2 regions of the Citrobacter telavivensis genome follow, and region 1 is predicted to be linked to the other one. Evidence: predicted binding sites of a transcription regulator. Region 1 holds the regulator's gene; the other holds the start of a gene.

Region 1 (7,479 bases):
GACGTGAGATTAAGTGTAGTCATAGATTCTGGGTTAAATTCACTATTCAGAATCTTTAACCATTACGAGACAGCAAACCAGGTTCCGTTTCGCCAGTGACGCCGCCAGATCCAGGCTAATGACAGCCCACGCAGCGCCAGAAATACCGCCAACGCCAGCCATAAACCGTGATTACCCAACACGGGTAGCGCGAATAGCGTCAGCGCAAACCCGGCGGCGGCCACCGCCATGCTGTTGCGCATTTCAGCCGCCCGCGTTGCGCCGATAAACATGCCATCCAGCAGATAGCACCAGACGCCGACCAGAGGCAAAATCGCCTGCCAGAGCAGGTAGCGATCGGCCAGTTGTTGGATTTGCGGTAGTGATGTCAGCAGCGCAACGATCGGTTCGCCGGCGAGTAAATAAACCAGTGAAAACAGCAGCGCGACGATACCAGACTGACGGCACGCGGCACGCCAGACTTCCAGTAACTGACTGCCGTCGCGGGCACCATAGGCCTGACCGGAATGCGCCTCCACGGCGTAAGCAAAGCCATCCAGCGCATAGGCCGTAAACGTCAGCAGCGTCATCAATACGGCGTTAACGGCGATGATATCGCTGCCCAGTCTGGCCCCCAGCACGGTGATAGCGCCAAAGCAGAGTTGCAGCAGCAGTGAACGCAGCATGATGTCGCGATTGAGCGCCAGAAGACGACGAATGTTTCCCCGCCAGGCCTGTTTGAGCATAACGAGGGAGACGCCACGCAGGTGCAACACCTTGCGCACCATCAGCAAACCGATCAGCAGCGTCGCATATTCCGCGATCACCGTCGCCAGCGCGGCCCCTTGCACGTTCATGTGCAACCCCATCACCAGCCAGAGGTCGAGCACAATATTCAGGATATTGCCGACAATCAGCAGGATCACCGGCGCACGCGCGTACTGTACGCCCAGTAACCAACCGAGCAGTACCAAATTCGCCAGCGATGCCGGGGCGCTCAGCCAGCGAATGGCCAGAAACCGTCTTGCCTGTTCCAGCACCGCTTCGCTACCACCCACAATGTGCAGCGCCAGATCGATAATCGGTGTACGAAAGAGCGCAATCACTGCCCCTGCGCCCAACGCCAGGATCAGCGGTTGCACCAGAGCCCGCGCCAGCGCCTGAGGATTCTTCGCACCGAACGCCTGCGCCGTCAACCCGGTCGTGCTCATGCGTAAAAAGAGCAGGAGCATGAACAGAAAACTGGTTGCCGTCGCCCCCACCGCCACCCCGCCGAGATACACGGGGCTGTCCAGGTGACCAATGACCGCCGTATCCACCAGTCCCAACAGCGGAACGGTGATATTGGAGAAAATCATCGGTAAGGCGAGACGCCAGAGCGCTTTGTCAGCAGAAGCAAAAAACGGCATGGAGCGAGCCTGAGAAGAGGTTATAACGAGAGTGGTGAGAGTGCCGGATGGCGGCGTAAACGCCTCATCCGGCCTACAGGAATACTACAGCCATTCACCGTTACGGATGACGCCAACGGCCAATCCTTCGATGGTGAAATTCTGTTCGCGAAGGTCAACCAGGATAGGTTTAAATTCGCTGTTTTCAGGCAGCAACTCAACTTTGTTGCCCTGTTTTTTCAAGCGTTTGACCGTCACTTCGTCGTCGATACGCGCCACAACCACCTGGCCATTACGCACATCCTGGGTTTTGTGTACCGCCAACAAATCGCCATCCATAATGCCGATATCTTTCATCGACATTCCGCTGACGCGCAGCAGGAAATCGGCATTCGGCTTAAACAAAGACGGATCCACCTGATAATGGCCTTCAATGTGCTGCTGCGCCAGCAAGGGTTCGCCCGCCGCAACACGACCGATGAGTGGTAAACCCTCTTCTTCTTCCTGCAGCAGTCGAATGCCGCGAGAAGCGCCGGAGACGATTTCAATTGCTCCTTTACGCGCCAGCGCTTTCAGGTGTTCTTCAGCCGCGTTTGGGGAACGGAACCCCAAACGCTGTGCGATCTCTGCACGCGTCGGTGGCATACCTGTCTGGCTGATGTGATCCCGAATGAGATCAAACACCTCTTGTTGCCTGGCCGTTAACGCTTTCATTCCGCCCCCTGGGTGTATATACAGTTATGCTGTGAGTATATACAGCTAAAGGTGATTTTGGAACCACAAACTGCACATTCAACAGCAGATTTAACTTGTTATGGAATCAGGGTCGAAAAAACCTTAGCGAAAATGTGTCCACAGCAGGATGCCCCAGGTGATCAGCGCCACAATGATAGAGAGCAGCACCGCCGCCGAGCCCATATCTTTTGCGCGACCAGAGAGTTCGTGATAGTCAGAACCAATACGGTCCACCACGGCCTCGATGGCGCTGTTCAGGATTTCAACAATCATGACCAGCATGACGGAGCCAATCAACAGCACGCGCGTAATGGCATCCACATCCAGCCAACAGGCGATAGCCACGGCCAGCAAAACCGCCACGCTCTCCTGACGGAACGCGGCCTCGTTAATCCACGCGGCGCGAAAACCTTTCCAGGAATAGCCTGCGGCTTTGATAATTCGGGTGAATCCAGTGGTATTATTAGCCATTAAAAGAACCTTTTTGCATTATTGGCGTCAATGACATTGTCTTGTTAACTCATGTGATTCGAGTTAAGGCAACGCGGCGCGAAGTATGACGGGATACACCAGAAATTCACATGACTTTCTGATATCCTTGCAACGCAATTGCATTATTAACCAGAGGCTTTACATCGTTTATGTCCGGCTGGCCACGAATTTACTACAAAATCCTGAATTTACCATTAAGCGTACTGGTAAAAAGCAAGTCTATTCCGGCAGATCCTGCCCCGGAGTTAGGACTCGATACCTCTCGTCCAATTATGTACGTTTTACCGTACAACTCCAAAGCGGACTTGCTGACGCTGCGCGCGCAATGCCTGGCGCACGATCTCCCCGACCCATTAGAGCCGCTGGAGATCGATGGCACGCAGTTACCGCGCTATGTGTTCATTCACGGCGGACCGCGGGTGTTCACCTATTACACGCCGAAAGAAGAGTCCATTAAGCTGTTCCATAACTATCTCGACCTGCATCGCAGCAATCCGGATCTGGATGTGCAAATGGTGCCGGTGTCGGTGATGTTTGGACGCTCACCGGGTCGCGAGAAGGGTGAGGTTAACCCGCCGCTGCGTATGCTTAACGGCATCCAGAAATTCGTTGCCGTCTCCTGGCTGGGTCGCGACAGCTTTGTCCGTTTCTCTCCTTCCGTCTCCCTGCGCCGCATGGCCGATGAGCACGGCACGGATAAAATCATTGCGCAGAAACTGGCACGCGTGGCGCGTATGCACTTTGCCCGTCAGCGACTGGCTGCTGTGGGGCCACGTCTGCCTGCACGTCAGGATCTCTTCAACAAGCTGCTGGCGTCCAAAGCGATTGCCCGCGCGGTAGAAGATGAAGCGCGCAGCAAGAAAATCTCCCATGAAAAGGCGCAGCAAAACGCGATTGCGCTGATGGAAGAGATCGCCGCCAACTTCTCATACGAGATGATTCGCCTGACTGACCGTATCCTGGGCTTCACCTGGAACCGGCTCTATCAGGGGATTAACGTTCACAACGCTGAGCGCGTGCGCCAGCTGGCGCACGACGGGCACGAAATTGTCTATGTTCCCTGCCACCGCAGCCACATGGACTATCTGTTGCTCTCTTACGTGCTCTACCACCAGGGGCTGGTGCCGCCGCATATTGCCGCGGGTATCAACCTGAACTTCTGGCCGGCAGGCCCGATCTTCCGCCGCCTGGGCGCGTTCTTCATTCGTCGTACCTTTAAGGGCAATAAGCTCTATTCCACCGTCTTCCGTGAGTATCTGGGCGAACTGTTCAGCCGCGGCTACTCGGTTGAATACTTTGTCGAAGGCGGTCGTTCCCGTACCGGTCGTCTGCTGGATCCGAAAACCGGCACGCTGTCGATGACTATCCAGGCGATGCTGCGCGGTGGCACCCGTCCGATCACCCTGGTGCCGATTTACATCGGTTACGAACACGTGATGGAAGTGGGAACCTATGCCAAAGAGCTGCGCGGGGCAACCAAAGAGAAAGAGAGTCTGCCGCAGATGCTGCGTGGCTTGAGCAAGCTGCGTAATCTCGGTCAGGGCTACGTGAACTTTGGCGAGCCGATGCCGTTGATGACATACCTGAATCACCACGTGCCGGAGTGGCGCGAGTCTATCGATCCCATCGAAGCCGTGCGTCCAGCCTGGCTGACGCCAACGGTGAACGGGATTGCGGCAGAGCTGATGGTGCGTATTAACAACGCGGGTGCGGCAAACGCCATGAACCTGTGCTGCACCGCGCTGCTAGCTTCTCGTCAGCGTTCGCTGACCCGCGAGCAACTGACCGAGCAGCTCAACTGTTATCTGGATCTGATGCGCAATGTGCCGTATTCCTCTGATTCGACCGTACCGTCTGTCAGCGCCGACGATCTTATCGATCACGCGTTGCAGATGAACAAGTTCGAAGTCGAGAAGGATACCATTGGCGATATCATCATTCTGCCGCGCGAGCAGGCGGTGCTGATGACCTACTATCGCAATAACATCGCGCATATGCTGGTGTTGCCTTCACTGATGGCGGCGATCGTCACCCAGCATCGTCATATTTCCCGCGAAGCGCTGCTGCAACACGTTGACGTGCTCTACCCGATGCTGAAAGCCGAACTGTTCCTGCGCTGGGAGCGTGATGAACTGGCAGGCGTGATTGACGCGCTGACGGCTGAAATGCAGCGTCAGGGGCTGATTACCGTTCAGGACGACGAGTTGCATATCAACCCGGCCCACTCCCGCACGCTGCAACTGCTGGCGGCGGGCGCGCGCGAAACGCTGCAACGCTATGCCATCACCTTCTGGCTGCTGAGCGCCAACCCGTCTATCAACCGCGGGACGCTGGAGAAAGAAAGCCGCACCGTGGCGCAGCGTTTGTCCGTGCTGCACGGTATCAACGCACCGGAATTCTTCGACAAGGCGGTGTTCAGCTCACTGGTGCTGACCCTGCGTGACGAGGGTTACATCAGCGATACCGGCGATGCGGAACCGGGCGAAACGATGAAGGTGTATCAGATGCTGGCGGAGCTCATCACGTCGGATGTGCGCCTGACGATTGAGAGCGCAACACAAGGCGAGTAATACATAGAAAAGCCGGTCGAGATGACCGGCTTTTTTTATGTCAGATTGCCGGATGGCGGCGTTCCGCCTGATCCGGCCTACATCGGCTTACCGTCTGGTAGGCCAATAAGCGCAGCGCCATCGGACAAGATGCTTTATAAGTGCCAGTAACTCATCGCCAGACCGATAAAGAGTACCAGTCCCACGTAGTTATTGTTCATGAACGCTTTGAAGCACGCTTCACGTTCGCGGTTGGCAATCAGCTTCTGCTGCCAGACAAACAGCGCGCCAGCGACCAGTACAGACCCGTAATAGCCCAGCCCCAGGCCGTTCAGACAACCAATCAGGGCCATCAGCGCCAGCACCGCCACCTGCAAGATACCGATGATCAGCTTGTCATGCTCGCCAAACAGAATGGCGGTCGATTTGATGCCGATTTTCAGATCGTCATCGCGGTCAACCATCGCGTACTGCGTGTCGTAGGCCACCGCCCACAGAATGTTGGCCAGGAACATCAGCCAGCAGCTCAACGGTACCGATTCACTCACCGCCGCGAAGGCCATCGGAATCGACCAGCCAAACGCCGCCCCCAGCACCACCTGCGGTAGATGGGTGTAGCGCTTCATAAACGGATAGACCCACGCCAGCGCCAGCGCCGCAATTGACAGCAGAATGGTCATGGTATTGAGCGTCAGCACCAGTAGAAACGAGAGCACCACCAGCACGACAAACAGCGTCCGGGCCTCTTTCTCCGTCACCGCGCCGCTGGGCAACGGGCGGTTCGCCGTGCGTTTAACGTGCCCGTCGAATTTCCGATCGGCATAGTCATTAACCACACATCCGGCGGCACGCATCAGCCAGACCCCGGCGACAAACACCGCCAGGATCCACAATTGAGGGACTCCAGGGGTCGCCACCCACAGCGCCCACAGCGTCGGCCAGAGCAGCAGTAAGGCGCCGATGGGCTTATCCGTACGCATCAAGCGGTGAAACGCCAGCAGCTTATTCTGCGTCAGACTCCACTCCATTTTATTTTCCTCTTAGTACAACGGTGATGCGGGTAAAAACAGTTCGGTCAACATCAGCGGCTTACCGCTCAGTCGCAGTCGGGAACGGCGTCCCCACAGCCCGGCATCACAACCAATTTCAATAAAATCTCGGGTCAACGTCGATGATGTAAACAGATAACGCCCCAGCGGGGTCTTGCCCAAATTTTGTAAGGCCAGCTCAGGGCCAGACAGCGTGGATTCGGGCACCACGGTGCGTCCGGCCAGCCAGGGTTCATCATCGGCACATAACAGGATTTCACGCAGCCAGTAGCGGGTTTCTTTTGGCAGTCGGGTTAGCTCTTCCACCACCTCATGTTGACCCACAAATCCTTCCCTGATCAGTGTCACAGTGACCCGTTTTCCCTGCTGCTCAAAACGTTTTGTCATGGAATCTTCCAGTAGCAGCCAGTCGAGCTGTTCTGGGTCCAGGGCGGGGATCTCTTCAAAATAGCGCAGCGCACGCAGTTGCGTTAACGCGGGGTGTGACATGCCTGACTCTCCGTTTCATAACTGAAAGGCATTGTATCGCAGAAAAGAGCTTACGGGAGATGGAAACATAATTAAGTGATCTGTTGCGCAACAGAAGCGTAACAAGTCGCAGGAAATGCTAAAAAAAAGGTGCGCCAGATGACGCACCAGTTGTTGCAAATCAGCAATGTGGGGAGAACATTACCCCTTGCCTTTTACACTGCTGATAAAGGTGGAACGGGCAGATGTCGATCCCAGACGTTCAGCTTCATCAAGCAGTTTCAGCGCTTTATCAACGTCGCCTTTGGCAACGGCGTCTTTAATCGCTTTGTTAAAGTAGCTTTCGGTGTCATTCAACATCGGCTCGCTTTTCTTGGCAGGTGCAGGAGCCACCGCCGGCGCGGCAACAGGTGCAGCATAGGTCGGCGCAGGGGCGGCAGTATTCCCCACCGTCACCGGACCTGGGCCGGAAGAACCAAACAGTGGCCCCACCAGCACGCTGGAGCTGCTGTTGGTTTTCACTTTCAGCTTCAGCAGGCCGTCGGTGGTATGACGGGCAATCGGATCCGGAATATCCGGAACAGAGTTACCCACCCCTTTGGCATAGGCTTTCGCCGGGTCGAGCAGTTTGGTGGTCTGCTGGAGATCTTTCTCGGTCGTAAAGACCAGAACATAAAGTTTCTGCTGGCCCAGCGCTGGCGTCAGGCGCATAACCCCTTCCAGGCGATCCGCGCTCATCACGCCGGGCTCCTGGTAGGTGAAATAGCTGCTCGGGAAGAACGCAGAAGGCGTCATGTTCTGATCAAGAATCAGGACGTT
Region 2 (7,479 bases), on a different contig from region 1:
TACGGGTCAGGATGTTGGCGCCTTCCACGGTGATAGCAATCGGTGCGCCCTGGTAGGCCCGCGCGAGGAAGTTACCTTCGCCGAGCATAATGCCCTTGCCGCCGGTAATATCCATTGCGTCGATAATCGACTGCTGACCACGATGGGTACAATGATACTTCACGATAGCCGACAACACTGCTGGCTTCTCACCCAGCATAATGCCGTAGGTGATGAGGGACGCGGCAGCATCCATCACGTAGGCGTTACCGGCAATGCGTGCCAGCGGTTCTTCGATCCCTTCCATCTTACCGATGGAGATTTTGAATTGACGACGAATATGGGCGTAGGCCCCGGTCGCCATCGCGACGGATTTTACCCCGCCGGTAGAGTTTGACGGCAGCGTAATGCCGCGACCTACCGACAAACATTCCACCAGCATACGCCAGCCCTGACCGGCCATTTTCGGGCCGCCGATGATGTAATCGATCGGCACAAACACGTCTTTACCGAGCGTCGGACCGTTCTGGAACGGGACGTTCAGCGGGAAGTGACGACGACCAATTTCCACACCCGGCGTTGAGGTCGGGATCAACGCACAGGTGATCCCCAATTCTTCATCGCCGCCTAACAGTTTATCCGGGTCGGAAAGTTTAAACGCCAGCCCCAGAACGGTAGCGATAGGCGCAAGGGTGATATAACGCTTGTTCCAGGTCAGGCGCATCCCCAGCACCTGCTGTCCTTGCCACTCACCCATGCAGACGATGCCGGTATCCGGAATGGCGCCCGCATCGGAACCCGCTTCCGGGCTGGTCAGTGCAAAGCAAGGGATTTCCTGACCACGCGCCAGGCGGGGCAGGTAATGGTCTTTTTGCTCTTGCGTACCGTAATGCTGCAACAGTTCGCCAGGGCCTAAAGAGTTTGGCACGCCCACGGTGATCGCCAGGATCCCGGAGACGCCGGACAATTTTTGCAGTACGCGAGACTGTGCGTAAGCCGAGAATTCCAGCCCGCCGTACTCTTTCTTAATGATCATCGCGAAGAAGCGATGCTCTTTCAGGAATGCCCACAGCTCCGGCGGCAGATCGGCCAGCTCATGGGTTATCTGAAAGTCATTCGCCATGCGACACGCTTCTTCTACCGGGCCGTCGATGAACGCCTGCTCTTCGGCGGTCAGACGCGGTTGCGGGTAGTTGTGCAGTTTTTTCCAGTCCGGTTTGCCCTGGAACAGATCGCCTTCCCACCAGGTGGTACCGGCATCAATCGCTTCTTTCTCCGTACGCGACATTGGCGGCATGACCTTACGGAAGCCGCGGAACACCGGCGCGGAGAAAATCGACTTACGCATTGGCGTAAAGTTGAACGGCACGAGGATAATGGCCAGCGGAATCAGCAGCCAGACTGACCACAGTCCGGCAACACCAAGCGCCGCCGTCCAGACGAGCAAAATCAGGCTGCTGAGAAATAAGCTCACGCGGTGATAGAACAGCGCGCCGAGCAGAACGATCGTAGCGAGAATACTCAAAATCATCATAACGAAAAGCTCCCTTGCTTGTAGGAGGTCTGACCACTTGTGATGTTATGGTTGTAGTGGATGTAAAATCTTTTATCAATGTGTTTACAAAATAATTACAACAAAGCTCACATTGTTGCTGTTTTCCGCGGCACGAAAAATCAAAAGCCGTCGCCATTGATGTGGCTTATGCTTCTCGCTGCCAGAGCTATCCGGTACACTGCATCCTGTCATTTACATTCATGCTGAAGGATATCCTCATGTACCAGGATCTTATTCGTAACGAACTGAACGAAGCGGCGGAAACGCTGGCTAATTTTTTAAAAGATGACGCCAATATTCACGCCATTCAGCGCGCGGCGGTCCTGCTGGCAGACAGTTTTAAAGCGGGTGGTAAGGTACTGTCCTGCGGAAACGGCGGCTCTCATTGTGACGCCATGCACTTTGCAGAAGAGCTGACGGGGCGCTATCGCGAAAACCGTCCGGGCTATCCGGCCATTGCGATTTCCGACGTCAGCCATCTCTCCTGCGTCAGCAATGATTTCGGTTACGACTACGTCTTTTCCCGTTATGTGGAAGCGGTAGGGCGCGAAGGCGATGTGCTGTTAGGCATCTCGACGTCCGGCAATTCGGGTAACGTGATCAAAGCCATCGCTGCGGCGCGCGAAAAGGGGATGAAAGTGATCACCCTGACCGGTAAAGACGGCGGCAAAATGGCCGGTACCGCCGATATCGAAATCCGCGTTCCGCATTTCGGCTATGCTGACCGTATTCAGGAAATTCATATTAAAGTGATTCATATCCTGATCCAGCTGATCGAAAAAGAGATGGTTAAATAACTATACCCGTCATACTTCAAGCTGCAGGTGCGTTGGCTGTACTCAGAAACCCCAGTCACATAGTTATCTATGCTCCTGGGGATTTCTTCCATTGCCGCCTTCCTGCAACTCGAATTATTTAGGGTGTAGCATATTATTTTATCTGCCATTTTGAGTCCTGATTGGCTGTAACAATTACGCCTTCCGCTTCATTGTGGCGTTTCGTGGAGGTGATGTATGTGCGAACTGCTCGGGATGAGCGCCAATGTGCCTACCGATATCTGCTTTAGTTTCACCGGGCTGGTTCAGCGGGGGGGAGGAACCGGGCCGCACAAAGACGGCTGGGGCATCACCTTCTATGAAGGCAAAGGCTGCCGGACGTTCAAAGATCCGCAACCCAGCTTTAATTCTCCCATCGCCAGGCTGGTACAGGACTACCCGATCAAATCCTGCTCCGTGGTTGCCCATATTCGCCAGGCGAACCGGGGTGAAGTGGCGCTGGAGAACACGCATCCCTTCACGCGTGAGCTGTGGGGCCGTAACTGGACCTATGCGCACAACGGGCAACTCTCAGGCTATAAATCGCTGGAAACCGGCAATTTTCGCCCCGTCGGTGAAACCGACAGCGAAAAGGCATTCTGCTGGCTGCTGCACAAACTGACTCAGCGCTACCCTCGCACGCCGGGCAATATGACGGCGGTATTCAGGTATATCGCGACGCTGGCGGGGGTACTGCGTGAGAAAGGGGTCTTTAACATGTTGTTGTCAGATGGCCGCTATGTGATGGCATTCTGCTCAACCAATCTTTTCTGGATCACCCGCCGCGCGCCGTTTGGTGTGGCGACGCTACTGGATCAGGATGTGGAAATTGACTTCAGCTCAGAGACCACACCCAACGATGTGGTCACCGTGATTGCGACGCAACCGCTGACAGGAAACGAAACCTGGCAAAAAATTATGCCAGGCGAGTGGGCGTTATTTTGTCTCGGGGAGCGCGTAGTTTGACGCCAGTTGCGGCTGAACCACTTCGTGACTCAACGGCTTGCTGACGACATAGCGGCCATCGACAACAGAAACGGTCGGTGGCTTGCGAGTTTGCTCAAAGTAATCGTATCCCGGCTTTAACTGCGACCAGAACTCTTTGTAATAGGAATACTTGTGGCGCTGCATGTTGGCGTCGGTCATGCGGAAAGGATAAATACTGACCTGAACACTCGACTGACCAAAGACCAGCGCGCCAGTGACAAACTGGAAAATCTCATCAATGCCGCTGTCGGTCATGGCATAGCAGCCAACGGAGACACAGGCACCGTGAATCATCAGGTATTTGCCTTCATAACCGTGAGCACGGTCATAGGCGTTCGGGAAGCCAATATTAATGGCTTTATAAAAGCGGCTATCGGGTTTGAGCTGGCTACGCTGGACGTTATAAAAACCTTCCGGACTTTTAAAATCCCCCTGGCGCTGTTTTGGACCTAAGCCGCCGGAGTAATTACAAATCTTGTAGCTATCGAGAAGTTGATACTGTTCGCCCATCTTGACGTAGAGATCGAGCGCGCGCTCTTCCTTGAAGATCTGTATATAGACCGGCGATCCCATCAATTGCTGCTTATACTCTTTGCTGATCGGCGTCGTGGAGCTATTGCTACTCAGCAAGCCGGCGAATGACACGCACGGGATCAAAAGCATCGCAATAAATAATGCGATTTTACGCATACTGCTTGTTCCTTGATAAAACGATTGCACACGCCAGAACGGCAAATAATAAGATCCCCAAATCGGACTAATCTGGATTTGGAGCGCTCACATTAACACCACGACATTTTTTCGCAAGCCCCTCGTGGTGCGTTTACAATTTATACTAAAACGATCTCAGATATTTCTTTTGTTGCAACTCGCCGCGTTTTACTTTAGTGCGTTCTCATCGACTTCCCATTGCAGAAAAACACTGTATACTTAAACAGTGCTGTGGAGGTGAGTGATGCGTAAAATCATACATATTGATATGGACTGTTTTTTCGCAGCGGTTGAGATGCGTGACAACCCGGCGCTGCGCGATATTCCTATTGCGATTGGCGGCAGCCGCGAGCGCAGAGGTGTCATCAGTACCGCCAACTATCCCGCCCGTAAATTTGGCGTGCGCAGTGCGATGCCGACCGGAATGGCGTTGAAGTTGTGCCCACACCTCACGCTGTTACCCGGCCGCTACGAAGCCTATAAAGAAGCCTCCGGCCAGATTCAGGACATCTTTTCACGCTACACCTCGTTAATTGAACCGCTGTCTCTGGATGAAGCATACCTGGATGTCACAGACAGCACGCACTGTCATGGTTCAGCAACGCTCATCGCCCAGGAGATCCGCCAGACTATCTTCAACGAACTGCAACTTACCGCATCGGCGGGCGTGGCACCGGTGAAGTTTCTGGCCAAGATCGCCTCCGATCTGAATAAACCCAACGGGCAATATGTCATTACGCCGGATGATGTCCCGGCGTTCCTCAGCACGTTGCCGCTGGGTAAAATTCCCGGCGTCGGTAAAGTGTCTGCGGCAAAGCTGGAAAGCATGGGGCTACGCACCTGCGGTGATGTGCAACAGTTCGACCTGGCGACATTACTCAAGCGCTTCGGTAAGTTTGGGCGGGTACTGTGGGAGCGCAGTCAGGGAATCGACGAACGGGACGTCAATAATGAACGCTTACGCAAATCGGTCGGCGTTGAACGCACAATGGCGGAAGACATTCATGAATGGTCTGACTGTGAAGCGATTATTGAACGGTTATATCCGGAACTTGAACGAAGACTGGCGAAAGTGAAACCCGATCTGCTCATCGCCCGTCAGGGGGTGAAGCTAAAGTTTAATGACTTTCAGCAAACCACCCAGGAACACGTCTGGCCGCGACTGAATAAAGAAGATCTGATCTCTACCGCGCGTAAAACCTGGGAAGAACGCCGGGGAGGGCGGGGCGTTCGTCTGGTGGGACTTCATGTTACTCTGCTGGACCCGCAACTGGAACGACAGTTATTACTGGGGTTATAACCGCGATGAATAACGGGTATGAAAACTGCCGGATGGCGTTTCACTTATCCGGCCTACAAATCTGCTGACAGTTCGTAGGCCGGATAAGGCGCAATGCGCCGCCATCCGGCATTTTTAAAGCATAACGATCGTGACTTACTTTGTCGGAATCGCTTTCAGCAGTTCGGTCAGAAGCGTCCAGTAATGACTGACACTTTCGATATGCACCTGCTCATCCGGTGAGTGCGGACCGGTGATGGTTGGCCCGATAGAGACCATATCCATATCCGGGTACGGTTTTTTAAACAGACCGCACTCCAGACCCGCGTGGATAATCTGGATGTTCGGCGTCTTGTTGAACAGACGCTGATAGGTTTCGCGTACCAGATGCATCACCGGCGAGTTCGCATCCGGCTGCCAGCCAGGGTAGCTCCCTTTGGCTTCGGTTTTCGCGCCCGCCAGTTTGCCCAGTGAGTCCAGCATGCTAACGACATAGTCTTTACCGGTGTCGATCAGCGAACGGATCAGGCAATGGATTTCGACGTTGTCATCGGTCATGGTGACGACACCCACGTTCAGTGAGGTTTCAACCACGCCTTTTGCGACGTCGGAATTGCGGATCACGCCGTTTGGCGTCGCGTTCAACAGACGGATAAAGCCGTCACGAGACTGCGCCGTCAGTGCCGCTTTATCGTTCGCTGCGCTTTCCAGCAGAACCACCAGGTTTTTCTCTTTTTCAGCCAGTTCGTTTTTCAGGATGTCCTGATAAGCGTTGACCTGCGCTTTCAGCGCATCAACGTTGTCCGCCGCGACGGCGACGGTCGCAAAGGCTTCACGCGGAATTGCGTTACGTAGTGTACCGCCGTTGAAATCAACCAGACGCAGATCCAGCTCTTCAGCATGACCGGCCAGGAAACGAACCAACAGTTTGTTTGCGTTGCCGAGACCGACGTGGATTTCGCCACCGGAGTGGCCGCCTTTCAGCCCTTTCAGGGTCAGCTTAAAGGTCTGGAAACCTGCCGGAACGGCTTCGCGGGTTAGCGGCAGGTTAGAGGTGAAGTCGATCCCCCCCGCGCAACCCATGTAGATTTCACCTTCTTCTTCAGAGTCGGTGTTGATCAGGATATCCGCCTGCAGCCAGTTGGCCTGCAGACCAAATGCACCGTCCATACCCGCTTCTTCCGTCATGGTCAGCAGCACTTCCAGCGGGCCGTGAACGACGCTGTCGTCAGCCAGAACGGCCAGTGCGGAAGCCATCCCGATGCCGTTATCGGCACCCAGCGTGGTGCCACGCGCTTTCACCCATTCGCCATCAATATAAGGCTGAATCGGATCTTTAGTGAAATCGTGTACGGTGTCGTTGTTTTTCTGCGGCACCATATCCAGGTGCGCTTGCAGGACCACCGGTTTACGGTTTTCCATTCCCGCGCTGGCCGGTTTGCGAATCAGGATATTGCCCACCTGGTCGCGCTCAACGTGGAAACCTTTCTCGTTTGCCCAGCCGATGATGTGTTCAGCGAGTTGCTCTTCATGATAGGACGGGTGAGGAATAGAACAGATTTTTGCAAAAATATCCCACAGCGGTTGCGGGGAGAGTTGAGATAATTCAGACACGATCATTCTCCTTGTATACCCGTCATATTTCAGGTTGCATGTGTGTTGGCTTGCCTGCAACGCGAATTATTTAAGGTATAGATGCTCTGCAAACAAGCTTGCAGGTCACAGGGTTAGCAGGTTAATTATTACCACAAGTCAGGCTTGCGAGATGCGCTTGAGAATACCACTTTCTGCGCCCGCTGCGAGTATAAAGCACGTAAAAAGAGGGCCCGATTCCGCGAAACACTGGTTTTTGGTGGCTCAGATCTCTATAATCTCGCGCAACCCATTTCCCCCTTGAACACTTTTTAAGCCGTAGATAAACAGGCTGGGACACTTCACATGAGCGAAAAATACGTCGTCACCTGGGACATGCTGCAGATTCATGCACGCAAACTGGCAAATCGCCTGATGCCTTCAGAACAGTGGAAAGGCATTATTGCCGTTAGCCGTGGCGGTCTGGTGCCGGGCGCATTGCTGGCACGTGAACTGGGCATTCGTCATGTCGATACCGTATGCATTTCCAGCTACGATCACGACAACCAGCGTGAGCTGAA

Evidence for each region. Region 1 encodes LexA, which represses DNA repair genes until DNA is damaged. Its sites were predicted from a motif close to TNCTGTATGTACATACAGNA; they were not measured.
Region 2: dinB (DNA polymerase IV) is a predicted target of LexA. The motif match lies at 4,257-4,276, and genes of this name have one in related genera.

The regions. Positions count from the first base shown of each region.
Region 1 covers NZ_JBGUBF010000006.1:60,000-67,478, reverse strand. Annotated here, with positions in the region: gene dinF (MATE family efflux transporter DinF) at 63-1,388, opposite strand; gene lexA (transcriptional repressor LexA) at 1,473-2,081, opposite strand; gene ACERJC_RS20245 (diacylglycerol kinase) at 2,205-2,573, opposite strand; gene plsB (glycerol-3-phosphate 1-O-acyltransferase PlsB) at 2,744-5,164, shown strand; gene ubiA (4-hydroxybenzoate octaprenyltransferase) at 5,299-6,171, opposite strand; gene ubiC (chorismate lyase) at 6,184-6,681, opposite strand; gene malM (maltose operon protein MalM) at 6,862-7,479, opposite strand, start outside.
Region 2 covers NZ_JBGUBF010000001.1:27,517-34,995, forward strand. Annotated here, with positions in the region: gene fadE (acyl-CoA dehydrogenase FadE) at 1-1,513, opposite strand, end outside; gene lpcA (D-sedoheptulose 7-phosphate isomerase) at 1,753-2,331, shown strand; gene ACERJC_RS00155 (class II glutamine amidotransferase) at 2,548-3,315, shown strand; gene dpaA (peptidoglycan meso-diaminopimelic acid protein amidase) at 3,286-4,026, opposite strand; gene dinB (DNA polymerase IV) at 4,292-5,347, shown strand; gene pepD (cytosol nonspecific dipeptidase) at 5,483-6,940, opposite strand; gene gpt (xanthine phosphoribosyltransferase) at 7,265-7,479, shown strand, end outside.